Regions from separate parts of the Streptomyces sp. 5K101 genome, predicted to be linked through region 1. Evidence: riboswitches for the same ligand, from Rfam matches in the RefSeq annotation. Region 1 holds a riboswitch; each other region holds the start of a gene.
The links. Region 1 has a riboswitch for cobalamin ahead of ACLB9X_RS32245 (hypothetical protein). Riboswitches for the same ligand answer to the same signal wherever they lie in the genome.
Positions count from the first base shown of each region.

Region 1 (7,602 bases):
GTTTTGCACGTCGTCAACGAGGGTGACCGACGCCATGGCGTCGGTTTCGGCGTAGGACGGCAGGCAGTCCTCCTCGGTGATGAGGGACAGCCGCAGCCCGGGGTCCTTCAGGATGCGGGTCACCAGCTCCTGCCGACGCCGGTTGACCATCAGCACATGACGTATCCGCTGCGGCATGTCAGACCTCGGTCTTCTTACGGTGCGGGTGGTTCAGCAGCTCCTTGAGCTGGGCGGTACCGCCGTCGATCTTGTCGAGATAGGGCAGGTACGCCGTGTAGCCAGGCGAGTCGGCGCCGATCTCCCTGAGCCGATCGAGGACATCGACGAAGTAGGCGCGGGTGTGCGGCATGTCGACGCCGCAGGCGTCGGCCAGCCACCGGATCGTGTGGAAGGCCGGCATGTCCTCCAACAGCACCCGCGAGGTCCTCAGCTCCTCGATACTGCCGCTTGACAGCGACCGGTAGATCGGCCGGCAGGACTGCATCATGGCGTGGAAGGTCGGCTGAGGAGGAAGCCCATACTGCCGCTGGATGATCTCCGGGAAAGTCTGTGCCCGCGCTCCCATAGCCTCGGCCAGCATGACCCGCTCCTGGTCCAGCAAGTCGAGCCTGGCGGCCAGTTCGGGGGAGATGCCGTCGATGTAGTGGGTGTAGCGGATACCCTCGCGGGTTTTGGCGAGGTTGGTAGGGTCGAGCGCCACCCCCACGTGGATGATGTAGCCGAGTGGGTTGAACTGCAGCTCAATGCCGTCGGTGACGGCCATGTCAGGCCAGGAGGGCCGGTTGATCTGCGAGCCGAGCGGAAACATGCCGCGTAGGGCGGCGAGCGCCGCGTCAGGGTCGGGCGAGTAGACCGAGACGTTCACCGAGATTTTGCGCTTGTACTGGATCCGGTCACCGAGCACCCGGGTGCCGTAGAAGGAGTCCTCCACCAGGACGACGGAGGTGCCCCGCACCCGAGGGGTGTCCCTGATCCACTTGGCGAGCACGGGCTGCCCGCCCTGCCCGCCGCGTACGAAGACGATCAGTTTGTCGGCTAGGTCGACGGTGCGTTCCAGATGGTCCAGCAGTTCGAGTCGGAGGTTGGGGATGTCGGGCACGGTGACGAAGATGGCCTCGGCGCGTTGCAGCGCCTCGTGCCCTTGCTCACTCCACAGGGAGCCGAACTGCGCCGGATCGAGCGTTACTTGCTCCATGGCACCGGTGACCAGGTTCTCCATGGTCAGCCGTGTCCAGTCTCGGGTGCGCCGGTCGAGTGCGCCCGTGCGGTCGAAGGGGAGCAGCGTCGCGGTGCGCCCGTGGAGCGGCTTGGTGAGCTGCAGATCGGCGAGAAGGGTGAGGCCCACGTGCCCTGCGCCGATGATGGCGATGTCGGTCATGAAGCGGCTGCCCCGTCAGCTGCTGAGCTGGACGAGGCTGCTGCCGTGGAGCGCGGCGACGTCGTCTGGCAGGACGTAGGAGCGCAGCAGTAGCCGCTCGCAGGTGCCGGGCTCAATGGTGTCGCGGCCGTGCATGCAGTGGTCGTTGGGTATCAGCACCGACTCGCCTTTCTGGATTGCGATGCCGAGTTGCCTGCCCACCTTGAGCGCTGCCTGGCTCAGCTCCTCCTGGGCGCGGGCGGCCCGCTCGGCGTCTTCGGCGCTGAGGTGCGCGGCCGGGGTGAAGGTGCCGAAGTTGAGCCGCAGCACCGGCGGCTGCCCGTCTGCCTCTATTAGCAGCTCCATCCGCCGCACCCGCTCGTGGCCCCAGGACAGCGCCGAGCCGGATCGTGCCTCGAACCACGGCTGCCGCAGCACCTCCTTGGTCTCCTCGGGGAGCAGGTCGAGGACGTCGCGTGCCGGCGCCAGCAGCGTCTTCGGCACGTCGCCGGTGGCGATGTGGGGCACCAGTACCAGCGTGCGCGGACGGCAGTTGTCGCTCGCCCAGGCGAGGTCGTTGTGCATGCTCAGCAGTTCCACGCCGGAGCTCTTCTCCGTGGAGAGCGTGGTGGGGCGGATGTCGGTGATGTACGAGTGGTTGTACTCGGCGTAGGCCACTGCGGTGCCGATCGCCTCGCCGAGCAGCATGCAGAGGATCTTGCTGCGCTCCACGTCGTCGAACTGCGGCAGGTTCCGTACGTGCACTGCGTCGCCGCCTGAGGCGGTGAAGGCCCCGGCGACTGAACCGAGCTCCGAGCGGACGGTCAGGTGGCCGCGGATGTAGCTCACATAGCGGAACTCGGTCTGGCCGGGGCAGTTGGTGAGGACCTGCTCGACGAGGTCGGCGAGGCGCTGCTGTTGCTCGCTGGTGAGGTCGAGAACGGGAAGAACGCGCATTGCTGTGCTCTTTCGTACGGGAGGCGCGGCACACGGCGTGCTTGCGGCGCGGCAGGGTGCCGGGCGTCCGGTGTTCGGCGGTGAGGGTGGTTGCACGGCCCGGCAGCAGTGGCGGGCCTGCGGCGGGGTGCTTCGGGTGGTGCGGCGGGCGTCAGGCGAAGGCGACGAAGACCTGGCGCTCGCCGCTGTAAGGCGTACGGCCGTGCATGGCGGCTCGGTTGTCGACCAACAGCACGTCACCGGCCTCCCACTGCACGGGCACCTCGCAGGCAGCGAGGGCCTCGGCGACCTGCCGCATGTGCTCCTCGGGGATCTCGGTGCCGTCGCCGAAGGTAGCGCCGTATCCGATCCAGCTCTCCCAGCGGTCCATGTCGGTGACGTCAGGCACCGTGGCGGGGTCCTTGCGCCAGATGTGGGCCTGGTTGAACCAGGCGCGCCGCTTGTCGGCGCCCACCTCGAGTGTGCCCGGGGTGCGGTTGGTGGTCAGCAGGCCGATCGGGGTCCACTTGGCCGAGGTGTACTGCTCTTGGCAATGCTCGATGACGTGGTCCCGGTCCTCGGTTTCGAAGGTTTCGGGCCACGACTTGATACCGCTCGGATCGCCAGCCGCGTGCGGAAGGTGCTGGATGTAGGTGACGCCGCGCTCGGTGAAGTCGTCGCGGACTGCGGGCGGCAGCATCGAGTAGACGCGGCTGCCGTCGAAGACGGTGGTGGCGCCGCCCTCGGCTGCTACAACGCTGCAGCCGAAGAGCAGGGTGCCGGGGTGCCAGGGGGCGTAGGACAGCTCGTTGTGGGCCCGCACAGCGCGCGTCCTGTCGGGCCCTGAAGCGTTGTAGACGAGGCCTCGCTCGGCCTTGCGAGGGGCGTCGCCGCCCTTGTAGGCGGCCAGCTCGCCAAGGAGAGCTTCGGCAACCTCTTCGAATTCATCGATGGTCAGCACATTGAAGCCGCGGAAGAGTACTGCGCCGGTTTCTTCGAGGAGGGTTTTCACCGCATTGCGCTGCGCCTCGTCCAGGCCGACCAGGGCTTTGGCGGGGTTTTCGCGGGCCGCCGTATAGCGCACAGTCGAAGGGAATCCAGATTCGAGGGAAATGGCGTCTATCTCGGTGTTCTCCATGATCATGAAGCTATCACGATCATGGAGAACACCGTTCGACGAGGAAGCCGTCAACAGTCGCCCAATTCGGGCAATCGACTCAATCGCTGACGCTTGAGTAATTCGTTGCATACTGGGGTTTGAGTGCGGCGCCCTATGGGGCAATCAAGGCAAAGGGCTCTGCCCGTTACGTGCCTGTGATCCCCTCCGTCACAGGGATGCCCCGCTCGCTGACGGGACATCTCTTTGAGGAGACTTTACCAATCCGTGAGGAAGCTTTGCCGATCGATTCCGCTGTGACACAGGTCAGTGCGCCCCGAAGGTCGCCATGACCATCTGCCGGTCACCCGACTCGGCAGCCTCGGCGCGCCGCTGGTTCCACGCGGCGAAGGAGTTCTGGGCCGACGGCGGTTCGGCGGTCGCCGACCAGCAGGCGCCCACCAATGGGCGGGCCTTGGCTCCCCGGAACATCTTGGCGTCGTACGAAGCGCGCCCGAGGTGGACCCGTCGGTAGCCGTGGTCAATAGCGAAGCGAACCGGTTCATAGATCGTCAGGTTGAAGTACTCCGCTGCCCCCGCCAGCCTCTCGTAGTCCAGCCCGAGCTGGCGCATATACACCGCGTCGCCCCAAAGGAACGCCAGCGAGATGCCCAGGATCTCCTCGTCTCTGCGAAGCACGAAGAGTCGGCTGTAGCTATCGGCCTCGGTCGCCAGGATCTTCAGATAGTGCGCTCGATCCGCCATGCTCGTACGGTCGCCGTATTTCTCCTGAAGCTTGGTGAAAAGCCGATTTGACTCTGCCAGTAGCTCACCGAGTCGGGCTGCGGAGACTGTATAGCCAGCCGCCTGAAATTCTTCCGTCTCGCGACGGGCTGAGGCGGACCGCTTCCTGCCGAGAGAGTGCAGATATCGAATATATCCGTCCCAGGAATCCCACTCGATGTCGATTTCACATTCGACGTCGCAGATGAACGGCCGCGGCGTTCCGGTCACTGCGGCCAGCTGACGAGCGCCCTCGCGATTCAGATAGAGAGCCGACGTGGCCGACAGCCCCCATCGCTTGCGCTGCTCTTCGGCGGCCCGCAGTAGATCCGCGATGATCTGGGACTCGGCTTCCGGTTCGGTACCCGCCACGGTCAGGAACTCGTTGCAGTAGGCAGCGCTCTGCCCGAGGACCAGGCTCGGCGACCAGTCTTTCTCGGCGAAGCCCCCAATGCCGCGCAGATAGGCACCAAAGGCGTCGTACGGCGCCAGGATGCCAGGCCGCTGCCGGTAGAGGGGAAGAAGCCCATCGAGCCGCCCCACGCCGTCCCTGTGCGTGACATATGCCATGTCCGGCGCTCGCAGAGTTTCGTATGCCCGCAGCCACGGCCCGCTGACGTAGAAGGAGCGGCCCTCCGTTAGTGGGGCCAGCTCGCTCTCGCTGATCTCGGAGAGGCTGTGTACAAGATCGATCCCGGTCATCTCAGGAACCTCACATGTGCAGAAGCAGCCTGTCAATCCGGGTCCCTGCGCCCTGACCAGGGTAGGGACTCTGGGCTATAACCCCCAGCAGGGCCAGGCAGGACCGCGAAGAAAGTCGAAGACGCGCTCCACGAGCGCAGCGGTCGTCGCTGAGGAAGAAACCCTCGACGAGGCCAAGCAGAACGCGGCAGGGGCCGTTCTGGAGCACTTCCCGCACCGTGCCGAGGGCGAGGGTGGCGAGAGTCCCGAAACGCTCTGGGGCGGCGACAACGGCGCCTGCGTCGCCGCGGCGTTCGAGGGAGACCTGCGAACCCGAGCCATCGAGAGCGCGACGTTCGAGCTGATCGCATGACCGCAGCAGCCACCAAGACGTTCACCGTCATCGGCCTGACCCTGGACGTCGACTGCACCGAGCTGCTCATCGTCGCCGTCCTGCCCGGCCCGGTCGCCGACCGGATTCAGCTGCTTGCCACCAGCGAAGACGACTTCACCCGCTGGGGAGAGGAGTTCGACGCCCTCGACCCCGACACGGCCGCAGCTCTCGCCTACGAGCACTGCCGCAGGTGGGGCGACGATTCCTAGTTGAGTGGTCAAGCGGCCAACGTGACGGGCGGTAGCGGGCTGTATGGCCGTCCGTCACGCAGAAGGGCCCAGAGGCCGTTGATCCTCCGGCGAGCGCGCCATGATGCAGGTCCGCCTCGCCCTCGCCGTCTCCTTCGCCGACCCCGTCCGGGCCGCCGACGAAGTCAGAGACATCGAGGCCGCCGGACTCCCCTTCCTCCACCGGTTCGTCGAACTGGCGACCGCCTTCCACCACGCCGTCCGCAGCGAACATCAAGACCTGACTGCCGCCATCGGCCGCCTGCTCACAGACGAGGACCGGATGCGCGTCCGTGGACAGCCCCAGGCTTTCAGGCGTCGGACGGGCCGATCCAGTCCAGCTTGTCTCAGTCCCGGCTGTTGAGGAAGCCGACCACGACCGCGAGCCACCAGCCGGCCTGCGACACTGCTGCCACTGCGGCACCACGGAGCAGCACCGGTTGCGAGGGGACTTCCTGGGCAAGGCGCGTGAGGTATCGCTGGAGTGCCGTCGCGCATATGCCGTTGAGGGCGATCACCAGCACCGCGGCAACTTTCAGGCGGGTCAGGGTGGAGCTCAGGTCAGGGTTCAGGAAGAGACCGGTAAGTACGAGGCCCGCCATGCCGACCCACACGGGGGCGTGCAGACTGTTCGTCAGCCGCAGTACGTCGCCGAGTGTGTGTTTTCCGGTGAGCCAGAGCAGGCCGAAGTAGTCGATCACCAAGACAGCGCCGAAACCGACCACGAGCGAGACCATGTGGCCGAACAAGGCCGCGGTATGGAGAGCCGCGTCGGCCCGGACGTGAGCGGACGCCCAGAGGCACGCCGCCCAGAGCGCCGTGGCGCCTACAGCTGCAAGCGTGTAGGCGGGCCAGTCGGCCGAGGTTGGGAGGGGGAAGGCTCTTGAGGGTGCCGACGGGCGGGCGCCCTCCGTGCGGGAGCCCAGTGCGGGGGTGACAGCGGACATGGCGAGATCACCGTGCTCTCTCCGGGGAAATCCGCCCCGGACCAATGGAGACGGCGATGGTGTGAGTCTCCTGACTCCCGGGTCGTCCCTTCCGCCGGCCTTCCGGCCCTGTGGGGCCGTGGCGTACGTCGGCGTTCGGTCACCGGTCACAGTGGCGGGACCGTGCCGGAATCACACCGGCTTCCTCGCTCACCATCGCGTTGGACGTCGGTCATTCTGTCAGCGACACCCATCCCGCACATGGCTTTGTGAGGACTGTCTCAGCCCCGCAGTTGCCGCTCCTAGAGAGCGGGGTGGTGGCGAGCGACCATGAGGGTGGTTTTGTTCATGAGTTCCGGCTCTGGCTCAACTTCTGTGGTGACGGTTTCTGCGGTGACGGTCCCGTTCGGCGCTGCTCGCCTGCCACACTGACCCCGCGCGCGTCGCGACAAGGGACGCCAAGGGGGAAGGAACTGATCGCGGGATGCCCCGATGGATAGTGCTGGCCGTACCTGTCTCCGGTGTCGCGGAGACAGACCGTGATGCGCGGACCGTTACGGAATTCGATGGCACCACGGAGGAGGCGGAAGCGGCTGTCCTGCAGGCGGCGAACGCATACGAGCGCAGCCTCCGAAAAGTGCGCCGCCGGGAGATCTTCAAGTGCTCCAGCCGGTGATACTTCGTTCGCAGCCAGGGGCGTCTGGCGACGTACGGCTTCCTGATCCAGCTTGCTGAACTCGTCCACGACTCCGACGCAAAGGCCATGGCCCAGCCGTTCGCCTGATGGCCCACCACAAGAGTTGAGCCAGAGCCTGAGTTCCGGGTTCTGGCACAGATCTTGGGGAGCGATCACGGATCGTGACGATGCACGAAGTGCCGATGTCAGCGGGCCCACGTACGTTTCGGTTGACCGCCCGGCCGGGCGGCGAGGAGGGGTGAGACATGAAGTGGGTCGGGGACGAGCGGTTGGCAGCCGGGCCTGAGGCCACCTGGTACTTGGAGACGGCTTTCACGCCCGGTGCTCACCTGGGGGCGGTGTATGACGATCCGACAACACCCGTCGTTGTGAGGAGCGTCGAGGAGGTGACGACCATTCGTGTGCCCAGCGGCCGTCTTGTGGTCGATGCGCCGTGGGACGACGACGACACCTGGAGATATGAGCGTGGGTTGCCGACGAGGCCCCCGCGGGAGCTGGCGGTGCG
Region 1 covers NZ_JBKFFO010000032.1:6,024-13,625, forward strand. Annotated here, with positions in the region: gene ACLB9X_RS32205 (hypothetical protein) at 1-177, opposite strand, end outside; gene ACLB9X_RS32210 (NAD/NADP octopine/nopaline dehydrogenase family protein) at 179-1,378, opposite strand; gene ACLB9X_RS32215 (TauD/TfdA family dioxygenase) at 1,394-2,314, opposite strand; gene ACLB9X_RS32220 (TauD/TfdA family dioxygenase) at 2,466-3,431, opposite strand; gene ACLB9X_RS32225 (GNAT family N-acetyltransferase) at 3,717-4,874, opposite strand; gene ACLB9X_RS32230 (hypothetical protein) at 4,891-5,226, shown strand; gene ACLB9X_RS32235 (hypothetical protein) at 5,223-5,456, shown strand; gene ACLB9X_RS32240 (hypothetical protein) at 5,557-5,838, shown strand; gene ACLB9X_RS32245 (hypothetical protein) at 5,822-6,211, opposite strand; cobalamin riboswitch at 6,464-6,646, opposite strand; gene ACLB9X_RS32250 (DUF4241 domain-containing protein) at 7,343-7,602, shown strand, end outside.

Region 2 (7,602 bases), on a different contig from region 1:
GCCGTCCTCCTCGTCGATCCCGAGCCCGTGCGCGTACGGCAGGACCCCGAACGTCCGCCGCCCGGTGAGCCCGCGCAGCATGTCGAGGCCGGGCTCCAGCAGCGTCACGTCACCCCGGAACTTGTTGACCAGGTAGCCGGCGACCAGTGCCTGGTCCTCGGGCGCGAGCAGGGCCGTCGTCCCGAAGAACTGCGCGAACACCCCGCCCCGGTCGATGTCCCCGACCACGACGACGGGCAGCCGCGCGGCCCGTGCGATGCCCAAGTTCACGATGTCCGTGCGCCGCAGGTTGATCTCGGCCGGACTGCCCGCCCCCTCGCAGATCACGGCGTCATACGTGCCCCGCAGTTCCTCCAGGCACGCCACGACCGGTTCGAACAGCTCGCGCTGCCGGTTCCCGTGGTAGCCCTTCGCGCTCATCTCGCCGACGGGCCTGCCCATCAGGACGACCTGGCTGGAGCGGTCGCCGCCGGGCTTGAGCAGCACCGGGTTCATCAACGCGGTCGGCTCCACACGGGCCGCCTGCGCCTGCATCGCCTGGGCCCGCCCGATCTCCGCGCCCTCGCGCGTCACGAACGAGTTCAGGGACATGTTCTGGCCCTTGAAGGGCGCGACCTTCACCCCGCGCCGTACCAGCCACCGGCAGATCCCGGCGGTGACGACGCTCTTGCCCGCGTCCGACGTGGTCCCCGCGACCAGCAGTCCGCCGCCGCTCATGTACGCCTCCCCCTCATGGCCCCCCAGGCCAGTCGCGCCCCCGCGCACGTCGCGAGCGTCAGCACGCCGATCCGCCGCGACAGCCGCACGGCCCGCCCGATGTCTCCGAACTCCACGGGCCGGCCGGCCCCGTTGAGCACCGGCCGGTGCTCGACGCGGCCCCCGTACGACAGGGTCCCGCCCAGCCGGACGCCGAGCGCCCCGGCGAACGACGCCTCCACCGGGCCCGCGTTGGGGCTCGGGTGCTTGGCCGCGTCGGCCCGCCAGGCGCGGACCGCGCCCCGCGGGTCGGGGCCCGCGACCGCGGCGAGTGCCGCGGTGAGCCGTGCGCCGGGCCAGCCCGCCACGTCGTCGAGGCGCGCCGAGGCCCAGCCGTAGCGCCGGTGGCGCGGCGACTTGTGGCCGACCATCGCGTCCAGCGTGTTCACGGCTCGGAAGCCGACCAGTCCGGGAACGCCCGCGACAGCGCCCCACACCAGCGCGCCGACGACGGCGTCCGACGTGTTCTCGGCGACCGACTCGACGACGGCGCGGGCGATCTGCTGCTCGTCCAGGGACTGCGGGTCGCGCCCGCACAGGTGGGGGAGCCGCGTGCGGGCCGCTTCTACGTCCCCCCTGCCCAGCGCATCGCCGACGAGGCGCGCCTCCCGGCCCAGCGTGGTGCCTCCGATCACGGCCCAGGTGGCGGCGGCGGTCAGGGCGACGGACGCGGCGGGGGAGCGGCGCACGGCACGGGACGCCAGCGCGCCCACGGCGACGGCGCCGCCGGCGCAGACGGCGGTGTGCAGGGCGCCCAGGCCCCGGTGGTCGCGCCACAGCAGCCGCTCGACGGCGCCCGCGGCACGCCCGAAGGCGGCGACGGGGTGCCCGCGGCGGGGGTCGCCGACGAGCCGGTCGACGACCAGGCCCGCGGTGGCGCCGTACACGAATACACGGTCGGCACGCATGGGATCAGTGATCCCGCAGGCGGGGTCCGACGGACAGCGCTGAACGGCAGCCGGGCATGCGACGAGTCCTCACTCAGGGTCCGCGCCCTGGTTCGACGTGACCGGCGGCGAGAGTTCCTGGCTCCCCGGGGTGATCCTCCCGGGTGACAGTGGCGGGACCGCGCCGGATTCGCACCGGACTTCCTCTTCTGCCGCCGTAGATGGCCCCGGCAGTCCACCACGCCCCGCGAACGCCCGTCAACTCACCCTTGACCTGCGGCGGGACAGTGTGCGAAGGCCCACACCCCACGCACGCCGGAGCCGGGCCGCAGGCACGCGGGGTGCCTCCGGCCCGGCTCCGGGCGGGTCGCCGTCGTCGGCGGACGGAAGGACTCGAAGGAGTCAGGTGACGATCAGGTAGATGCCGTACGCCACGGCCGCGGCGCACAGGGCGAAGCAGGCGTAGGCGCCGGTGCGGGCCATGGTGGCCGATCCGCCGTCGGCGGCCGCCGCCTCGTGCTTGGTCAGGCCCACGATGCCCAGGGTGAACAGGCCCACCAGGGCGACGGTGGCGATGAGGCTCACGCCGAACACGGAGCCGAGAGCTGCCCAGTCGATCTTCATGCTGTTGATTCCTTACACCGTGGCCGGACGGGCCGGCTCGGGCTCGGCCGGGGCCGGGATGGTGGTCTTGAGCTCGCCCGCGGGCGGCGGGGTGACGGCCGCGACGGCGGTGGTGACGACGCCGGCGGGCTCCACGTCCTCGGTGTCGTTGACGTTGGTGTGGTCGACGACCTGACGGCGGGAGACGAACCAGATCGCGGCGCAGGACGCGACGAGGAAGACGGCGACGGCCGGGACGCCCCAGTCACCCTGCTTGGTGACGAACTCCGAACCCGCGGCGACCAGACCGGCGGCCGGGAGGGTCAGACCCCAGGCGACGAACATCCGGGTCGCGGTGGACCAGCGGACCACGCCGCCCTTGCGGCCGAGACCCGCGCCCATCACCGCACCGGAGCACGAGTGGGTGGTCGACAGGGAGAAGCCGAGGTTGGAGGAGGCGAGGATGACGCTCGCCGCGCTGGTCTGGGCGGCGAAGCCCTGCTGCGGCTGGAGGTCGGTCAGGCCCTTGCCCATGGTGCGGATGATGCGCCAGCCGCCGAGGTAGGTGCCGAGGGCGATGGCCACACCGGCGGAGACGATGACCCACAGGGGAGGGTTGGAGCCGGGGGCGATGACGTTCCCGGCGACCAGGGCCAGGGTGATGATGCCCATCGTCTTCTGCGCGTCGTTGGTGCCGTGCGCGAGCGAGACAAGACCGGCGGAGGCGATCTGGCCGGCGCGGTAGCCCTTGGCGGTGGCCTTCGCGTCGGCGTTCCGGCCGATCTTGTACGTCAGCCGGGCGGCCAGGAACGCGGCGACACCGGCCACGAGCGGCGCGGCGACCGCGGGGATCAGGACCTTGGTGACGACGACGCCGCCGTTGACCGCGTCGAAACCGACGGACGCGACGGTGGCGCCGATGAGGCCGCCCATCAGGGCGTGCGAGGAGCTGGACGGCAGACCGATGAGCCAGGTCAGCAGGTTCCAGAGGATGGCGCCGACGAGCGCCGCGAAGATGACTTCAGGTGAGATGCCTGATTCGTCGACGAGGCCACTGGAGATCGTCTTCGCGACCTCCACGGACAGGAAAGCACCGACGAGATTCAGAACGGCGGACATGGCCACCGCGGTCTTGGGCTTCAGGGCGCCGGTCGAGATGGTCGTCGCCATCGCGTTGGCGGTGTCGTGGAAACCGTTCGTGAAATCGAACACGAGAGCTGTCACGATCACAATCGCGAGCAGCAGCGTGATGTGTTCCATTTACCCAGGCAATCTTTTGACGTCATTGACTGGCCGACCGTAGGCAACCTGGATGAACGGAAGATGAACAGAGACGGGCTCTGTGGTGTCCGTGACTAGGCACGCATCATTCCGCTTGGTCTTCTCGGGGCCTTTGACAGCACCGGGCACCCACTCGAACACCCTCCGTCGCCCACGGCCCAGAGGGGCGCGCCTGACAGGATCTCCGCATGACGGATCACGTGGAGACGCACACGATCGAACAGGCCTGGCAGGACGTCGTCACGACGGCCCGCAGAACCACGGCGGAGGGTCTCGTGGTCGGCACGTCCGGCAACGTCTCCGTCCGGGTCGGCGACCTCGTGCTCGTCACCCCGAGCGGGGTTCCCTACGACCGGCTCGGGCCCGACGACACCGTGGCCGTCGACCTCGACGGCCACCAGGTCATCGGCACGCTCGCCCCCACCAGCGAGCTGCCGCTGCACCTGGAGGTGTACCGCAGCACCCCGGCCGGGGCCCTCGTGCACACCCACGCCGTGCACGCCACCGCCGTCTCCACGCTGGTGCCCGAGCTGCCGCCGGTCCACTACATGACGGCGGCGCTCGGCGGCCCGGTCCGCGTGGCGCCCTACGCGCTGTACGGCACCCCCGAACTGGCCCGCAACATGCTCACGGCCCTGCGCGACCGCACGGCCTGCCTCCTCCAGAACCACGGCACCGTCGCGTACGGCGCGAGCCTGGCCCAGGCCTACGACCGCACGGCCCAGCTGGAATGGATGTGCCGTGTCTGGCTGACGGCGTCCTCCCTCCCGTCGCTGACCCCGCGCCTCCTCTCCCCAGAGGAACTCACGGCAGCAGCCACCCAGCTCCACACCTACGGCCAACCCACCCAGAACGCCTGACCGGATCTTCGCGGGCACCCCCGTTGGGGCCCGCGCCTCAAACTCCTCAGCGGGGCTGGTTACGCCGGCCGCCCAGCCGCGGGGCCGGCGCCGTCGGCTGGACCGGAAGGCCACGGGCGGGTAGGGGCGGTCGCAGGCCTTCCGGCGTTCGAGGCGCCCCACCGCCTGGCCGGGCGGGGCCTGGGGCGCAGCCTCAGTTCTTGGGGGGCCGGGGGGAAGCACCCCCCTGCCCCCCACTGGCACCCCCGCCCACCCCCGCCGACACTGGACCCGTGCGCCCCGCAACAGCGACGGCAGCGGCCGTCACCACACTCATGGGGCTCGGCGCGGCCACAGTCGCCGCCGGCCGCCACGCGAGCAACGCCGCCCTGAGAGAGAGTCGCCCCCTCCCGGGCGACCCGAGACTCACCGTGCACGAGACCGGTTCCGACCGCGTGACGCTCACCCGCAGCCTCGCCTCCCTGCGCAGGGGGACGTACGGACTGGAGGGTTCCGGCGTCCACGCCGTCGTCGGCCCCGTCCTCGACGGCGTCATACACTCCGCGGACACCGTCGTGCGCCGCCTGGAACGGGTCGTCGCCGGCGGCCTCCGCCCCGGCAGCCGGGTCCGTTTCACACCGCAGCTGCACACCGGCGACCCGGCCGACGCCCTCGGTATCCCGCACGCCGACGTCCTCGTCCCCGGGGAACTGGGCCCGCTCCCTGCATGGTTCGTCCCCGGCGCCCGCTCCACCTGGGTGATCACGGTCCACGGCATCGGTACGACCCGTGAGCACCCGCTGAACCTGCTCCCCTTCCTGCGCGACCAGCAGTTCCCCGTGCTGAATCTCGGCTACCGCGGCGACCGCGGCGCCCCTCGCCCGCCGGACGGCCTGAGCCACCTCGGGGACTCCGAGTGGCGTGACCTGGACGCGGCCGTGCGGCACGCCGTGCGGCACGGCGCCGAACGCGTCATCGTCCACGGCTGGTCCACCGGCGCCTCGATGGCGCTGCGGGCCGCCGCCAACTCCGGACTGCGCGACCGCATCAGCGGACTCGTGCTGGACTCGCCGGTCCTCGACTGGGAGGCGACCCTGCGCGCCCTGGCCACCGCCCGGCACACCCCGAGCCCCCTGCTTCCCCTCGCCGTGCGCGCGGCCCTCGGCCGCACCGGCCCGCACGGCGACCGGCTTGCCGAGGCCGCCGACCCCTCGGCCGTCCGCGTCCCGGTGCTGATCTTCCACGGGCCGGACGACACCATCGCCCCCTGGCAGTACTCGCGCCGACTGGCGGCCGAACGCCCCGGTCTGGTCGGCCTGCAGACCGTCCCCGGCGCCCCGCACGCGGCGATGTGGAACGCCGACCCCGAGGCGTACGAAGAGGCCCTCCGCCGCTTCCTCACTCCCCTCATGTAACCGCAGGCCGGAGGCGTGTCCGACCCGGCCTCCCGCCTTCCGTTTGGGCTTTCGGGCCGTCAACGGGAAGACTGCTCCCCGTGACGTCCCGAAAGCCTGATGAGCAATTGGCGCGCAACTCCAGACTCCGTCTTGTCCGCCCGCGATCCCTGGCCACCGCACGACGGGCCGTGACGACCCGACGCACCCGTCCGGCGCCCCGTCCGCCGGAGGGCACGCCCGCCCCCGCCGAACTGGCACGACAGGCCCGCACGGTCCTCGCGGACGCCGTACGCATCGCCCGCTGGGCCGCCGCGGGAGCCGCCGCGTCCCTGTCCGAAGGACCCTCCGGCGGCACCCCGACTACCGCCCCGCCGTTCGCCGGTGCGCAGGAACGGGCCGCCGCCGCACTCGACCTGACACCGGACCAGGTGCGCGCGGGCTGGGACCGCGCCCGCCTCGCCGGCCTGATCGAACTGCACGGCGGCACCGCACGCCCCGGCTGGCGGCTGCGTGCCTGGGACCGCGACGACATGGCCGTCCTGCGTGGCTGGGTCGCCCTGTTCGACGCATGGTCGCTCGCGCACCCCGCCCCCGAGGACGTCGCACCCACCGTCGTGGCCGAGGTCGTCGAGGCCGTGCCCCAGGTGCTCTCCCTCCTTCAGCTCTCGGCCGGCCCCGTGCTCGTGCCGGCCCTGCTCGATCTGCTCCAGCAGCGCGTCGCCGAACTGCGTGAGGAGCGCTGCGAGGTCCCCTACGGTCCTCGCGGCGAGACGCAGCCCGCCGCCGACGAGCCCGGAGCCCCTGCTGTCGGTGCCCCGGGTGCCGGTGCCGACGACGGGGACGACATCTCTCTCTCCGTGCTCCTCGACTGGGCCCTCGAAGGACTCGCCGCCGTCGGCGCCCTGACTCTCGAACGCGGCCAGGCCACGCTCACCCCGCTCGGCAACTGGGCGGTGTGGGTCAAACTCGAGCAGATCTGCGTCGCCGCCCAGAGTCCCGCGGGCAACATCGAGCAGTCCGCCGAGGACATGCTCCGCGGATGCGCCCGCCTCACCCCCGGTCCCGCACGCGCCGAATACCGCGCCTGGCTCGCCGCCCGCACCGTCGCCGGCGCGGTCGCCGAACTCCTCGCCGTCGCACGCGGCGAGGACGCCCTGCTGCGCGGACTGGCCTTCGAGGCGCTCCGCGTCGTCGGCGCCCCCGCCGAGCCCGAGGTCCGCGCAGCCACCGCCGAACCGTCCCTGCGCCCCTACGCCCTGCTGTGGCTCGCCGAGTACGAGGGCGCCGATCCCGAGGACGCCGCCGAAGTCCTCACCCGCGAGGAGGCCACCTGGCTCTGGGTCGACACCGCGGCGGCCGTCGCCGACCACGGTGAGCCCCAACTCCTGCTGCGCCACCTCGATTCCGCGGTACAGGGCACGGTCCCCGCGCTCATCGAGGAGGTCCGCGCCGGCGGTCACCCCCGTACGGTCCAGGTCCTCGTCGCCCTCGCCGCCGCGCACCCGGACCCGGCCCTGGCCAAGGCCGTCCGGCGAGCGGCCTTCCAGGTGCACACCGGCGGGGTCTGACACACGGCACAGGCACCCCGGGACGGCGGGGTCCGACACACGGCACACGCACCAGGGGGCGGCGCGGGCTACGACGACTCCGCCACCCCCGGGGTGTACGTGCCGAAGCTCCAGATGTTGCCCTCGACGTCCCGGGCCATGTAGTCCCGTGCCCCGTAGTCCTGATCGGTCGGCGGCATGACGATCTCTGCGCCGTGCTCGACCGCCGTGCCGTGATGGGCGTCGACGTCGTCGACATGGACGAACACCCCCGCCGGACCGGCGACCTGCA
Region 2 covers NZ_JBKFFO010000001.1:47,381-54,982, reverse strand. Annotated here, with positions in the region: gene ACLB9X_RS00295 (cobyric acid synthase) at 1-717, opposite strand, end outside; gene ACLB9X_RS00290 (cobalamin biosynthesis protein) at 714-1,664, opposite strand; cobalamin riboswitch at 1,756-1,890, opposite strand; gene ACLB9X_RS00285 (hypothetical protein) at 2,046-2,267, opposite strand; gene ACLB9X_RS00280 (inorganic phosphate transporter) at 2,280-3,506, opposite strand; gene ACLB9X_RS00275 (class II aldolase/adducin family protein) at 3,716-4,387, shown strand; gene ACLB9X_RS00270 (alpha/beta hydrolase) at 4,660-5,781, shown strand; gene ACLB9X_RS00265 (hypothetical protein) at 5,862-7,331, shown strand; gene ACLB9X_RS00260 (VOC family protein) at 7,400-7,602, opposite strand, start outside.
Region 2: it holds a riboswitch for cobalamin, as region 1 does, so the genes downstream of both, ACLB9X_RS00290 (cobalamin biosynthesis protein) here and ACLB9X_RS32245 (hypothetical protein) in region 1, are expected to answer to the same signal.

Region 3 (7,602 bases), on a different contig from region 1:
CCCAGCCCGGCGCGATCGGGGTGAACCAGGCGTCCGGCACCGCATTGGCGATCGGAGCGGTCTCCGGCTTGGCCTTCAGCGGCTCCAGCTGCTTGGTGTTGTTCGGCAGGATGTTCTTGGCGGCCAGCACCTCCTGCGACTTGGCGCTGGTGAACATCGCGATCCATTCCTCGCCGAGGTCCTGGACCTTGGACTTGGAGATGGTGGCGAGGTCGGAGCCGCCGATGAAGGAGGGGAGCGCCTTGCCGTTCGGGCCGGGCATGCCCGCGGTGAGGATCTTGTCCTTGAGCTTGGCGTTGCCGTTGCCCGCGGGATCGGTGACGCTGCCGGCCTCCCAGCCGTTGCCGTAGAGCAGCGCGGTCTTCTCGTTGGCCATGACGTTGGCGTGGTCCTGCTCGTCCTTCGTCTTGTCGCCGTGGTTGTACTTGGCGACGAGGTCGACGAAGTGCTTGATGCCCTTCTGCGCCTCGGGCGTGGACAGAGCGGACTTCCACTCCTTCGTGCCCTCGTCGTAAGTGGCGATCTCGCCGCCGTACGCGGCGACGTAGGACATGGCGGCGTACCAGTAGCGGCCGGGCAGGTAGAGCGGCGAGAACGCCTTGTCCTTGCCGTGCTTCTGCTGGACCTTGTCGAGGGCGGCGGTCAGCTCGGCCTCGGTGGTGGGCAGGGTCTCGGTTCCCGCGCCCGCCTTGAACATGTCCTTGTTGTAGATGGCCACGCGGGCACCGGCGTAGTAGGGCACGCAGTACTGCTTGCCCTCGTAGGAGCAGGTGTCCTTGAGGCCGCCGATCCAGGTGTCCGAGTTCTCGTACTTCTTCGGGTCTATCTCGCCGAGCGCCCCGTTGAGGATGTACGTCATGGTCTCGGTGTTGCCGAGCTCGACGACGTCCGGGAACTTGTCGCCGGAGAGCGCCGCGTCGAGCTTCTTGGTCTTGTCCGCCCACTGCTGGTACTGGACGTTGACCTTCACTCCCGGGTATTTGGCGTTGAACTGGGCGTTGACGTCCTTGACCAGCTCGGGCCACGTGGACTGCGCGTCGACCATCAGCCAGACGGTCAGCGTCTCCTTGCGGTCCTTCGGGTTCTCGGTCGCTTCGCCGCCGTCCGAACCGCATGCCGCGACCGAGGCCATCATGGCCGCCACACCCACCGCTGCTACGAGATTGCGCTTCACGCCACCCTCCTCAAGGGATGCAAGAGCCCCCCACCACCCGGGAGTCGCGCAGCACTTGACGGTGGCGCGCCGGATTCTGCCCTGGGGCCGGGATCTGATCTTTAATGGTTTAGACCAGTACCGGGAGCTTGGCCTAGACCTTTAGGGGTGTCAAGGGTGTATAAGAAGGGCAGTCGCGTCCGTTACCGGACCGACACCTGAGGGAGGGCGACGACCCGTGACCGGTCCGTGCCACCATGTGAGCCGCTAGAGACGGAGGAGCCGGTGACGGCAGGAGCACAGCAGTCGGGAAGGCGGGTCATGACCACGGACGGGGCCGGCAGCGAAGCCGAGAGCGGGGCAGCAGGCGCCCGTACCGCACGCGTGCCCAAGTACTACCGGCTGAAGCGGCACTTGCTCGACATGACCGAGACACTGCCGCCCGGGACCCCGGTGCCGCCGGAGCGCACGCTCGCCGCCGAGTTCGACACCTCGCGCACGACCGTGCGCCAGGCGCTCCAGGAACTCGTCGTGGAGGGCCGGCTGGAGCGCATCCAGGGCAAGGGCACATTCGTGGCCAAGCCCAAGGTCTCCCAGGCGCTGCAGCTCACCTCGTACACCGAGGACATGCGGGCGCAGGGCCTGGAGCCCACGTCCCAGCTGCTGGACATCGGGTACGTCACGGCCGACGACACCCTGGCGGGACTGCTCGACATCTCGACCGGCGGGCGGGTCCTGCGCATCGAGCGCCTGCGGCTGGCCAGCGGCGAGCCCATGGCCATCGAGACCACGCACCTCTCGGCCAAGCGCTTCCCCGCGCTGCGGCGCTCGCTCGTCAAGTACACCTCGCTCTACACCGCGCTCGCGGAGGTGTACGACGTCCATCTGGCCGAGGCCGAGGAGACGATCGAGACGTCCCTCGCGACCCCGCGCGAGGCGGGGCTGCTCGGCACGGACGTCGGCCTGCCGATGCTGATGCTCTCGCGCCACTCACTGGACGCCCAGGGCGAACCGGTGGAGTGGGTCCGCTCGGTGTACCGCGGTGACCGCTACAAGTTCGTTGCGCGGCTGCAGCGTCCGCAGGACTGAGCGGCGCGGGCCGGGCAGCCCCCGGCCGGGGGTCCGGGGGTTGTCCCCCGGGACAGCACAGCGTGGCGCGGCTGCAGCGTCCGCAGGACTGAGCGGCGCGGGCCGGGGTCGGCATGGCGTCGCAGCGTGTTGCGACGCCATGTCATGTTTTGCGTAGTCGTGGCGCGAAGTCGTTGCCGTACCGATATGCGGACGGGGGGTGACGGGACTCGAACGGCTCGCCTAGATTTCCTGCGCATTACAGGTGACCAGTGAGGGGACGAAGCCGCATGTCAGCAGTGCCCGAAGCACCGGACGCGCCTGAAGCGCCCGAAGCGAAACAACCGGTCGTCACACCGGTGCGCGTGATCATCGCCCTCTGTCTCTTCGCCCCCTTCGTGGCGATGCTCTGGGTCGGTTCCTACGCGAAGGTCGAGCCGACGTTCATCGGCATGCCGTTCTTCTACTGGTACCAGATGCTCTGGGTCCTGGTGTCGACGGCGCTGACGATGATCGCCTACAAGCTGTGGCAGCGTGACCAGCGCGCCCGCAAGGGGGGTGCCTCCCGATGAAGGACGGCGTGAACGGCGTCGCACTCGGCGTCTTCATCTTCTTCTTCCTGGCCGTGACGGTCATGGGCTTCCTCGCCTCGCGCTGGCGGAAGGCCGACAACGAAAACACCCTCGACGAGTGGGGCCTCGGCGGCAGATCCTTCGGCACGTGGGTGACCTGGTTCCTGCTCGGCGGCGACCTCTACACCGCGTACACCTTCGTCGCCGTCCCGGCGGCCATCTACGCGGCGGGCGCGGCCGGCTTCTTCGCGGTGCCGTACACGATCCTCGTCTACCCGCTGATCTTCACCTTCCTGCCCCGCCTGTGGTCCGTGTCGCACAAGCACGGGTACGTGACGACCTCGGACTTCGTCCGCGGGCGCTTCGGCTCCAAGGGTCTGTCCCTGGCGGTCGCGTTCACCGGTCTTCTCGCCACGATGCCGTACATCGCGCTCCAGTTGGTCGGCATCCAGGCCGTGCTCGACGTCATGGGCGTCGGCGGCGGCGAGAACACCAACTGGTTCATCAAGGACCTGCCGCTGCTGATCGCCTTCGGTGTGCTCGCGGCCTACACGTACTCCTCCGGACTGCGCGCGCCGGCGCTGATCGCCTTCGTCAAGGACACGCTGATCTACCTCGTCATCGCGGTGGCGATCATCTACATCCCGATCAAGCTCGGCGGCTTCGACGCGATCTTCTCCGCCGCAGGCGAGAAGTTCTCGCAGATCAACCCGGCCACGGACAAGCCCGTCGGCGCCCTGGTGCCCGGCGAGATGGGCCACTGGGGCTACGCCACCCTGGCACTGGGCTCGGCGCTCGCGCTCTTCATGTACCCGCACTCCATCACGGCGACGCTGTCCTCGCGCAGCCGTGAGGTGATCCGCCGCAACACCACGATCCTGCCGTTGTACTCGCTGATGCTGGGCATGCTGGCCCTGCTCGGCTTCATGGCCATCGCGGCGGGCGTGAAGGTCGCCAACGGTCAGCTGGCCATCCCGCAGCTGTTCGAGAACATGTTCCCGGACTGGTTCGCGGGCGTCGCCTTCGCCGCGATCGGCATCGGCGCGCTGGTCCCCGCGGCCATCATGTCCATCGCCGCGGCCAACCTGTTCACCCGGAACATCTACAAGGACTTCCTCAAGCCCGACGCGACCCCGGAGCAGGAGACCAAGGTCTCCAAGCTGGTCTCGCTGCTGGTGAAGGTCGGCGCCCTGGTCTTCGTCCTCACCATGGACAAGACCGTGGCGATCAACTTCCAGCTGCTGGGCGGCATCTGGATCCTGCAGACGTTCCCGGCCCTGGTGGGCGGCCTGTTCACCCGCTGGTTCCACCGCTGGGCGCTCATCGCCGGCTGGGCGGTCGGCATGCTCTACGGCACGGTCGCCGCGTACGGCGTGGCGAGCCCGACGCAGAAGCACTTCGGCGGTTCGTCGGCCGAGATCCCCGGCATCGGCGAGATCGGCTACATCGGCCTCACCGCGTTCGTGCTGAACGTCGTCGTCACCGTGGTGCTCACCTTCGTCCTGAAGGCGGCCAAGGCCCCCGACGGCGTCGACGAGACGAGCCCGTCCGACTACACGGCGGACGCGGGCGACCCGGGCGTCACGGTGGAACTCCCGCCGGCCACGGCGGGTGCGCCCGGCGGACACTGACGGATCGCGTACGCAAGGGCCGTCGCATTCCCCTCGAGGGAAATGCGACGGCCCTTCGTCGTGCCCTGGTGCACACTGCCGGGCATGGACATCACCATCAGGCGGATCGAACCCGAGGAGTACGGGGCGCTGGGCGAGCTGACCGCACAGGCGTATCTGCGCGGCGGAATGCTCGACTTCGGCGAGGCGGACCCGTATCTGGACGTGCTGCGGGACGTCGCGGGACGCGCCGCGCACACGGAGGTGACGGAGGTGTACGTCGCCGTGGACGGGCGGGGCACCGTCCTCGGCGGGGTGGCCCTCGTTCCCGCCGGCGGCCCGTTACGCCGACCTCGCGGGTCCGGGCGAGGCCGAATTCCGGACGCTGGCCGTGGCCGAGGGGGCCCGTGGGCGCGGGGTGGGCGAGGCGCTGGTGCGGACCTGCATCGACCGGGCCCGGGCGGTGCCCGGGTGCGTGCGCGTGGTGCTCTCGACGCAGTCGATGATGCACGCGGCACACCGGATATATGTCCGGCTGGGCTTCGTACGCACCTCCGCGCGGGACTGGGCGCCGGTCGAGAACGTTCCCCTGTGGACGTACGCCCTGGAGCTCTGAGCCCGCAAGACACAACATGTGGGGGCATGCGCAGCACCCCGCCCCCACATGTATGCTCATCTGGCTGTCGCCGCAGGGGAATCCGGTGCGAATCCGGAACTGTCCCGCAACGGTGTGATCCGGTGCGCTGTGCCGTACCCGACAAGTCCGAGCACCTGCCGACGGTGCATCCGGCTCGACCGATCCGGGTGCCGAGACGTCCGGGCCTCGCGGTTGGGCCGGTGGACGCCAGGCATCGTGCTGCCCCTACGCGGGCCTGCCCTGCATGGCCCCGCCTTCCCCGCTGACGGCCCAGAGCCGAGCGAGGGAGAGCACCACATGACCATCGCGCCAGCCGATCCGGCCTCACAGACGGAGAGCGACGGCCCCGGGACCGCACTGCTGCGGACCCTGACCGACCTGACGGCCGATCTGCCCGACGCCGACCCCGGCCGGGTCGCCGCCGCCGCGCTGCGCGGGCGGCACGCCGGATCCGACGCGGCCGAGCTGCGCTCCCTCGCCACCGACGCCGCCGCCGGTCTGATCTCCGAGGACCCAACCTACTCCCGGCTCGCCGCCCGGCTCCTGAGCCGCACGATCGCGGACGAGGCCGCCGGCCAGGGCGCGCTGTCGTTCTCCGCCTCCGTCGCGGTCGGGCACCGCGAGGGTCTGATCGCCGACCGCACGGCCGCGTTCGTGGCGCTGCACGCGGCCCGGCTTGACGCGCTCGTCGATCCGGCCGCCGACGACCGCTTCGGCTATTTCGGTCTGCGCACGCTCTACAGCCGGTACCTGCTGCGGCACCCCATCAGCCGTCAGGTGGTCGAGACGCCGCAGCACTTCATGCTGCGCGTGGCCTGCGGCCTCGCCGGGAACGACGGCCTGCGTTCGGTGGACGAGGTCGCCGACCTGTTCGGCCTGATGAGCCGGCTCGAGTACCTCCCGTCCTCCCCCACGCTCTTCAACTCCGGCACCCGCCACCCCCAGATGTCGTCCTGCTACCTACTGGACTCGCCCCTCGACGAGCTCGACTCGATCTACGACCGCTACCACCAGGTCGCGCGCCTGTCCAAGCACGCGGGCGGCATCGGGCTCTCGTACTCGCGCATCCGCGCCCGCGGTTCGCTGATCCGCGGCACCAACGGGCACTCGAACGGCATCGTCCCGTTCCTGAAGACGCTCGACGCCTCGGTCGCCGCCGTGAACCAGGGCGGCCGGCGCAAGGGCGCCGCCGCGATCTACCTGGAGACATGGCACGCGGACATCGAGGAGTTCCTGGAGCTGCGCGACAACACCGGTGAGGACGCCCGGCGTACGCACAACCTCAACCTCGCGCACTGGATCCCCGACGAGTTCATGCGGCGCGTCGAGGCCGACGCGGACTGGTCGCTGTTCTCGCCGGCCGACGTGCCCGAGCTGGTCGACCTGTGGGGCGAGGACTTCGACGCCGCCTACCGCCGGGCCGAGGCCGCCGGCCTGGCCCGCAGGACCATCCCGGCGCGCGACCTGTACGGCCGCATGATGCGCACGCTCGCGCAGACCGGCAACGGCTGGATGACCTTCAAGGACGCCGCCAACCGCACCGCGAACCAGACCGCCGAGCCCGGCCACACGGTCCACTCCTCCAACCTGTGCACCGAGATCCTGGAGGTCACCGACGACGGCGAGACGGCCGTGTGCAACCTCGGCTCGGTGAACCTGGGGGCCTTCGTCGAGCAGGGAGCCGACGGCGGAGCGATCGCCTGGGAGCGGCTGGACGCCACCGTCCGTACCGCGGTCACCTTCCTCGACCGGGTCGTCGACATCAACTTCTACCCGACCGAGCAGTCCGGCCGCTCCAACGCCAAGTGGCGGCCCGTGGGCCTGGGCGCGATGGGCCTCCAGGACGTCTTCTTCAAGCTGCGGCTGCCCTTCGACTCGCCCGAGGCGCGGGCGCTGTCCACCCGCATCGCCGAGCGCATCATGCTCGCCGCGTACGAGGCGTCCTGCGACCTCGCCGAGCGCAACGGCCCGCTGCCCGCCTGGGACAAGACCCGGACCGCTCGCGGTGTGCTGCACCCGGACCACTACGGCACCGCCGTGGCGCTGAACTGGCCCGAGCGCTGGGCCGCCCTGCGCGAGCGGATCGCCGCCGTCGGCATGCGCAACTCGCTGCTCCTCGCCATCGCGCCGACGGCGACGATCGCCTCGATCGCCGGCGTCTACGAGTGCATCGAGCCGCAGGTCTCCAACCTCTTCAAGCGCGAGACGCTGTCGGGCGAGTTCCTCCAGGTCAACTCCTACCTGGTGGACGACCTGAAGAAGCTCGGCGTGTGGGACGCGCAGACCCGCGAGGCGCTGCGCGAGTCCAGCGGCTCGGTGCAGGGCTTCACCTGGATCCCGGCCGAGGTGCGCGAGCTGTACCGCACGGCGTGGGAGATCCCGCAGCGCGGCCTGATCGACATGGCGGCGGCCCGTACGCCGTTCCTCGACCAGTCGCAGTCGCTGAACCTGTTCCTGGAGACGCCGACCATCGGCAAGCTGTCGTCGATGTACGCGTACGCCTGGAAGCAGGGCCTGAAGACGACGTACTACCTGCGCTCGCGCCCGGCGACCCGCATCGCC
Region 3 covers NZ_JBKFFO010000007.1:215,279-222,880, forward strand. Annotated here, with positions in the region: gene ACLB9X_RS16255 (sugar ABC transporter substrate-binding protein) at 1-1,174, opposite strand, end outside; gene ACLB9X_RS16260 (GntR family transcriptional regulator) at 1,475-2,242, shown strand; gene ACLB9X_RS16265 (DUF3311 domain-containing protein) at 2,512-2,793, shown strand; gene mctP (monocarboxylate uptake permease MctP) at 2,790-4,424, shown strand; partial or broken gene ACLB9X_RS16275 (GNAT family N-acetyltransferase) at 4,509-5,019, shown strand; cobalamin riboswitch at 5,064-5,197, shown strand; gene ACLB9X_RS16280 (ribonucleoside-diphosphate reductase subunit alpha) at 5,338-7,602, shown strand, end outside.
Region 3: it holds a riboswitch for cobalamin, as region 1 does, so the genes downstream of both, ACLB9X_RS16280 (ribonucleoside-diphosphate reductase subunit alpha) here and ACLB9X_RS32245 (hypothetical protein) in region 1, are expected to answer to the same signal.

Region 4 (7,602 bases), on a different contig from region 1:
TCGACCACTCGTAAAACACGGAGGCGAACAACACAGCGCCCTTCCCCGGCAGCACCGGAGAAGGGCGCCGGCGCCTTGTCAGAGGTGTTCTGCGTGGCTTGCCAGGGACCTAGGTGTTGCGGGACAGGACGTTGGTGACGCAGGCCGATGCCTGTGAAACCAGGATGCTTCGACGGGCAGCGGTCGGGTAGCGTGCGGGCCATGTCGAGTCCTGAGTCAGACAAGGTGGGGGCTTTCGGTCACGCCGTCAGCCCCCTGCAGCACTGAGCTCGTAGCCCTGTCGTCGCGCCGCCTTCTGTGGTGGGACGAGTGTGCGCTCGCGGCTGGCCGCGGTGACGAGATGACCTTCTCGTGCCTCTCCTCACCTCGGAGCCACTCGATGCCTCTCCCGCTGTACCTGCTTGCCCTGGCGGTCTTCGCCATGGGCACCTCGGAGTTCATGCTCGCCGGCCTCTTGCCGGACATCGCCTCGGATTTCGACGCCACCGTCGGGACAGCAGGCGTGCTCACCTCGGCTTTCGCGATCGGCATGATCGTCGGCGCTCCCCTGGTGGCCGCGCTTGCCCGCAACTGGCCCAGGCGCCCGGTCCTTCTCGGGTTCGTCCTCGTGTTCGCGGCAGCTCACATCTTGGGCGCCGTCACGACGAGCTTCCCCGTCCTGTTCGCTACCCGGGTCGTCGCCGCGCTCACGAATGCGGGGTTCCTTGCCGTCGCTCTGACGGCTGTGGCCGGGCTGGTCTCACCCGACAGGAAGGGACGCGCGCTGGCCGTGCTGCTGTCGGGCACGACGGTGGCCACGATCGCCGGTGTCCCTGGTGGGTCGGTGCTCGGCACGGCACTCGGCTGGCGGGCCACCTTCTGGGCCGTCGCCGTTCTCTGCCTGCCTGCCGCTCTCGGCATCCCGAAAGGCATCCCAGCAGGACGTGATGAGGATGAGGCGACTGGCAGGCTGGCGTTGCGAGCGGAGCTCGCCCAGCTCGCCCGGCCGCGGTTGATCCTGGTGATGCTGCTCGGAGCGCTGGTGAACGCGGCGACCTTCGGCAGCCTCACCTTTCTTGCCCCCGTGGTGACCGACAGTGCCGGGCTGGGCCAGTTGTGGATCTCTGTCGCTCTGGTGCTCTTCGGTGCCGGTTCCTTCGTGGGCGTCACCGTCGCCGGACGGCTGTCCGACCGAAATCCCGGTCCGGTCATCGCAGTCGGCGGTCCGTTGCTGCTCATCGGCTGGCCGGCTCTGGCGATGCTGGCCAACGAGCCGGTTGCCCTTGTCACCCTCGTGTTCGTGCAGGGCGCGCTGTCGTTCGCGCTGGGCAGCACGCTGATTACGCGGGTCCTCTACGAGGCTGCGGGAGCCCCCACTATGGCCGGTTCCTATGCGACGGCGGCGCTCAACGTGGGTGCCGCCGTCGGCCCCGTTGTGGCTGCGGCCACGCTCGGCACTGAAGCCGGAGTCCTCGGGCCGCTCTGGGCGAGTGGACTTCTCGTCGCGGTCGCGTTGCTCATCGCGTTCCCCCTCCTCACCGTCGTCGCGGCCGGCCGGAGTACCGAGGTGCTGCGGTGACACATGCGAACGCTCCTTTGAACATCGAGGGACGCCGGCGGCTTGTGGAGCGCTGCCGTACCCGTCCGATCTCGCACGTCGCCGCCGAGGCCGGTGTCTCCCGCGCCGGCCTGTCCAAGTGGAAGAACCGGTACGACACGCACGGCGAAGCCGGGCTGCGGGACCGTCCGAGCGTCCCGCTGTGTTCACCGACCCAGATCCCGCCCGATGTCGTCGAGCGGATCAAGCAGTTGCGGCGGGACAACAAGTGGTCCACCCGCCGGATTACCCTTGAACTCGTGAGCCAAGGTGTGCGTAGCGAGCGCACTGTAGGCCGGTGGCTGGCGCGCCTGGCATCAACCAACGCCGCTTCCTCGACCCCGACGGCTCGACCAGCGCGTCCGAAACGGATCGTGGCCAGCTACCCGGGCCACACGGTCCACCTGGACGTCAAGAAGGTCGGGCGTAACTCTGCCGTCGATGGATTCTCCCGCCTGGGCTATACCGAGCCCCTTGCCGACGAGAAGGCCGCCACCACCGTGGCGTTCCTCAGCCGGGCCCGCGCGTTCTTCGCAGCCCACGGCATCCACCGGGTCGTGCGTGTGGTCACCGACAACGGCGCGAACTACCGCGCCGCGGCCTTCGCGCGCTCCCTGATCTCGTGGGCCTCCCGACACCAGCGGACCAAGCCCTACATGCCCCGGCACAACGGCAAGGTCGAGCGCTTCAGGCCATCCTCGCCGAAGAACTCCTGTATGCAAGGCAGTGGTCCTCACGTTCCCCTCCCCCGCCCCTTCCCAAAACCGGGACAGGCCCCGGACCCCCGTGGCCCTGCGCCCTGGCGGGCGCGGGCTTCGGGGCTTCGCCGCGGGCCCCGTACCGCGCTTCGCGCGGTGTCCTCAAGCTCCCCCTACGGCCTGGCGGCCGTGGGGCACGGCGCCTCCAGCAGGCCCTGGTCCGCGAGCAGTTGAGCGACCGGGCCCGTGCGCAGGCCCGTCGGCGTGAGCACGACCGCGTCGTCCGCCCAGCGCAGGGCGAGGTCCACGTCATGCGTCGCCATGACCACCGTCGTACCGTTCGCGGCCAGCGTGCCCAGCACCTCCAGCAGCCGCTCCTGCCCGTGCGGATCGAGCCCCGCCGTCGGCTCGTCCAGGATGAGCACGCGCGGCCGCATCGCCACCGCGCCCGCGATAGCCGCCCGTTTGCGCTGCCCGTACGACAGGAGATGCGTCGGCCGGTCCCGCAGGGCCACGATGTCCATCGCCGCCAGCGCCTCGTCGACCCGGGCGCGTACCTGCTCCTCCGGCAGCCCAAGGTTCATCGGGCCGAACGACACGTCCTGTTCGACCGACGCGGCGAACAACTGGTCGTCCGGGTCCTGCACCACCAGCTGCACGCTCGTCCGCAGCCGGGTCAGCCCGGCCCGGTCGTACGTCACCGGCTCGCCGTCCAGCCGGACATGGCCCGTCACCGGGCGCAGTCCGCCGCTCAACAGCCGCAGCAGGGTGGTCTTTCCGCTGCCGTTGCGCCCGAGCAGGGCTGTGGAGCGGCCCTCCGGGAGCGCGAGGCCGACCCCGCTCAGCACGGCGGGTCCGTCCTCGTACGCGAATCCGGCGTCGATGAGCTCAACGATCACAGGACGAACCTTTCCAGCAGGACGGTGAGCAGCACGATGCCGGCCAGCAGCGCGGCCACGGCGGCGAGGAACGGGCGGGAAACGGACGTACGCGGCACGAGGACCCGCAGCGTGCCGTCGTAACCGCGTCCGGCGAGCCCCGCCTGCAGCCGGCCGGCCCGGTCGAAGGCACGGACGAACGCGGTCGCCCCCAGCCCCGCCAGCGAACGCCACGCCGCCGCCCGGCTCGTGTGGCCGAGACGGGCCGCCTGCGCCTGACGGACCCGGCTCAGCGCGTCCAGCAGCAGGAAACTGATCCGGTACATCACCAGCGCCACGTCCACCACCGCCGGGGGCACGCCCGCCCGCACCAGCCGGGGCAGGACGTCCGACACCGGCGTGGTGAACGCGAACAGCAGCACACCGAGCGACGCCGCCGAGGTCCGCAGCAGCAACGCCGCGGCGTGTTCGGGACCGTCCGGCGCGAACGTCACCGGCCCGGCGGCGCCGCCCACGGCGAACAGCAGCGGCAGCGCTCCGGTGACACAGAACCCGAGGGGGATGCGGAAGGCCCGCCACAGCTGCCGGGGCCCGACCCCGGCCGGGCCCAGCAGGACGGCGAGGGAGGCGGCCGCCACGAGAACGGCGCCGGGCCAGGGCGGCAGGCACACGGCTGTCACCGTCAGACCCAGCCCGAGCACGGCCTTCTCACAGGGATGGCGGCGGCGCCAGCGACTGCTGTGCGCCGCCGCGTCGATCGGCAGCATCGGCGGCTACGGCAGCTTCGCGGCCGGGGCGTCCCCGCCGTCGGACGCGGCTCCGGGCGCTTGGTCGGCACCCTCTTCCTGGCGGGCGCCGGACCGCGCCGCCGCCCGCTCCTCACCCTGCCTGCGTCCTCTGCGCAGGCCGAAGTAGTACGCCAGCACCCCCGCGCCGAGCGCGGCCTGCAGTGAGAACAGAGCCGACTCGATCTCGCCCGACGGCGGCTCGTACAGCGGGGAGAACCACGGCTCGTAGTCCGGCTCCAGTTCCGTGATCGCCGTCTCCGCCTCGCCGTCGGCACCGGTGAACGGCTCCTCCTTGTGGTCGCCGAGCCCCAGCACGAGCGGCAGGACGGCCAGCGCCGCGACGGCCAGCAACAGCAGCGTGTTGATCCTCGCGTGACGGCTCATCGGGCCACGGCCTCCTTCTTCGCTCCCGGGACCAGGACGCCGAGACGAGCCAGGTCGCCCTTGCTGGACTGGCTCAGCAGCCGCATCACCAGCACGGTGAGCAGCCCCTCGCTCACCGCGAGCGGGATCTGGGTGAACGCGAAGATGCCGCCGAACTTGGCGAGCGCCCCCGCGACTCCGCTGCTCGGGTCGGGGAAGGCCAGCGCGAGCTGCACGCTGGTGACGCAGTACGTCGACAGGTCGGCGACGAACGCGCCGAAGAACACGGCGACCATCAGCGGGACGCCCGACCGCCGCAGCAGCCGGTAGACCCCGTACCCGGCCCATGGACCGACGACCGCCATGGAGAACACGTTGGCGCCGAGCGTGGTGAGGCCGCCGTGCGCCAGCAACAGGGCCTGGAACAGCAGGGTGATCGTGCCGAGCACCGCCATGACCGGCGGCCGGAACAGAATCGCGCCCAGCCCGGTGCCGGTCGGGTGCGAGCAGCTGCCCGTCACCGACGGGATCTTCAGGGCGGACAGCACGAACGTGAAGGCACCGGAGGCGCCGAGCAGCAGGGTGGACTCGGGGTGGTCCTTGACCTCGCGGGTCAGGGCGCGGACACCGTGGACGACGAACGGGGCGGCCGCGACGCTCCAGGCGGCGGCGTGCAACGGGGGCAGATACCCCTCGGCTATATGCATGGTCGGGAGACCCTCTCCAGCACCTCGTGGATGGACAACGCGCCCTGGCCGGTCTCCTGGCTGACGGGTCATGCCGCCCGTGACTCCGCCTTCCCAGGTACCGCGGTCTCCCGCGGTGGCCCAGTGACTTCCCCTGCGGGGGTGGAGCCGGACTTCCCGATCACAGTGGCGAGGGCCGCACCGGTACCGCACCGGTTTCCCGAACACCAAGGCTCCGTGACAGTAGTGCGCCGACCAGCGACATCACAAGCCGCGCACGGGTGCACCGGCCCGCGGCCGGGTGAGCCGTTCGCCACACCCGGCCGCACGCGCCCCACCCGTCACTCCTTGCGGTACCCGTACGCCTCCGAGGCCGCCGCCTCCACCGCGTCCAGGTCGGCCCCGGCGGAGGCGGTCACCACCGCGGCCACCGCGCCCTCCAGGAACGGGGCGTCCACGAGCCGGGTGCCGCGGGGGAGTTCGCCGCCCTCGGCGAGGAGGGCCTTCACGGTGAGCACGGCGCTGCCCAGGTCGACCAGCACGGCCACGCCCGCGCCGCGGTCCACCTCCGCCGCCGCGGCCGCGATGAGCTCGGAACTGGTGCCGAGGCCGCCGTCCGGCGTGCCGCCCGCCGCGGCGACCGGCGCGAGCTCCCCACCGCCCGCGAGCCCGCCTGCGAGCGCGGCGACCGAGCGCGCCACGTCCGCGCTGTGCGACACCAGCACGATCCCGACCCGCTTGCCCGCCTCGCTCATCCGGCCGCCTCCGCCGTCTCGGCGAGCGCGGCCACGAGCAGCGCCGACGACGTCGCCCCCGGGTCCTGGTGCCCGATGCTGCGTTCACCCAGATAGCTGGCCCGGCCCTTGCGCGCCTGCAACGGCACCGTCGCCAGCGCCCCCTGCTCGGCCGCCTCGCGGGCCGCGGCGAACGAGTCCGTGCTGTTGCCGAGCGCCGCCACCGCGGGCTCCAGGGCGTCCAGCATCGTCTTGTCGCCCGCCTTCGCCCCGCCCAGCTGCGCCACGGCCGCCACGCCCGCCCGCAGCGCCTCGGCCAGCTGCCCCGCGCTCACCTCGGCGTCGTCGCCGAGGGACTTGCCGGCCCGCCGCAGCAGTGTCCCGTACAGCGGTCCGGAGGCCCCGCCGACCGTCGAGATCAACTGCCGTCCCGCCAGCACCAGTACGGCTCCAGGCGCGGCCGGCGGCTCCTTGTCCAGGGCCGCGACGACCGCCGCGAACCCGCGCTGGAGATTGCTGCCGTGATCGGCGTCGCCGATCGCGGCGTCCAGCTCGGTCAGACGGTCGGCCTCACGGTTCACGGCCGCGGCGGCGGCCGCCAGCCAGCGGCGGAAGAATGCGGCGTCGAGCACGAGGACTCCTCGGGTCGGATCGATCGGGAGGGGGAGCAGGGCGGGCGGGGCTCAGCGTCCCCACCGCAGGGCGGGCGTCTGCACCGGCGCGTCCCACAACCGCAGCATCTCCTCGTCCACCTGGCACAGCGTCACCGAGCAGCCGGCCATGTCGAGCGAGGTCACGTAGTTGCCGACGAGCGTGCGGGCGACGGCCACGTCACGCTCGGCGAGTACCCGCTGCACCTCGGCGTTGAACCCGTACAGCTCCAGCAGGGGAGTGCCGCCCATCCCGTTGACGAGGGCGATGACCGGGCCGGTCGGGCGCAGGTCGTCGAAGACCGCTCCCACGGCGAAGTCCGCGATCTCCCGCGCGGTCATCATCGCCCGCCGCTCCCGGCCCGGCTCGCCGTGGATGCCGACGCCCAACTCCAGCTCGCCGGGCGGCAGATCGAAGGTGGGACCGCCCTTGGCGGGGGTGCTGCAGGCGCTGAGCGCGACGCCGAAACTGCGGGAGGACGCGTTCACCCGGCGGGCGACGGACTCGACCCGCTCCAGCGGGGCGCCCTCCTCGGCCGCGGCGCCCGCGATCTTCTCCACGAACAGGGTCGCACCCGTGCCGCGGCGGCCCGCCGTGTACAGGCTGTCCGTCACGGCGACGTCGTCGTCGACCAGCACGGTGGCGAGCCGCACGCCCTCGTCCTCGGCCAGCTCCGCGGCCATCTGGAAGTTGAGCACGTCGCCGGTGTAGTTCTTGACGACGAACAGCACCCCCTCCCCGCTCTCGACAGCGGCGGCGGCCCGCACCATCTGGTCCGGCACCGGACTGGTGAACACCTCACCCGGACAGGCCCCGTCCAGCATCCCCGGCCCGACGAACCCGCCGTGCAGCGGCTCGTGTCCCGACCCGCCCCCGGAGACGAGCGCGACCTTGCCGGCGACCGGTGCGTCCCGCCGGACGATCACCCGGTTGTCCACGTCGACATTGAGGTCGGGATGCGCGGCGGCCATCCCGCGCAGCGCATCCGCGACGACGGTCTCCGGGACGTTGATGAGCATTTTCAACGGTTCCTCCTGGGGGAGTTCCTGCGCTTCGATCCTGCTGCCGCCGCTGATGGCCGCCACAGCCAGTATCGAAGAGACGCGCCGAGGAGACACGCAGGATCGGGAAACGACGCGTTGACGGGATCCTCCGACGTGCTCGTCCGCCGATCGATCGGGCGAGGCGACGCCGCTCTGCTCACCCGTTCGCGGGCATGCTGATGCTC
Region 4 covers NZ_JBKFFO010000002.1:328,185-335,786, reverse strand. Annotated here, with positions in the region: gene ACLB9X_RS04565 (Ig-like domain-containing protein) at 1-14, shown strand, start outside; gene ACLB9X_RS04560 (Cmx/CmrA family chloramphenicol efflux MFS transporter) at 380-1,558, shown strand; partial or broken gene ACLB9X_RS04555 (helix-turn-helix domain-containing protein) at 1,555-2,312, shown strand; gene ACLB9X_RS04550 (energy-coupling factor ABC transporter ATP-binding protein) at 2,448-3,173, opposite strand; gene cbiQ (cobalt ECF transporter T component CbiQ) at 3,170-3,919, opposite strand; gene ACLB9X_RS04540 (energy-coupling factor ABC transporter substrate-binding protein) at 3,926-4,324, opposite strand; gene ACLB9X_RS04535 (energy-coupling factor ABC transporter permease) at 4,321-5,010, opposite strand; cobalamin riboswitch at 5,039-5,236, opposite strand; gene ACLB9X_RS04530 (PTS-dependent dihydroxyacetone kinase phosphotransferase subunit DhaM) at 5,331-5,744, opposite strand; gene dhaL (dihydroxyacetone kinase subunit DhaL) at 5,741-6,355, opposite strand; gene dhaK (dihydroxyacetone kinase subunit DhaK) at 6,407-7,399, opposite strand.
Region 4: it holds a riboswitch for cobalamin, as region 1 does, so the genes downstream of both, ACLB9X_RS04535 (energy-coupling factor ABC transporter permease) here and ACLB9X_RS32245 (hypothetical protein) in region 1, are expected to answer to the same signal.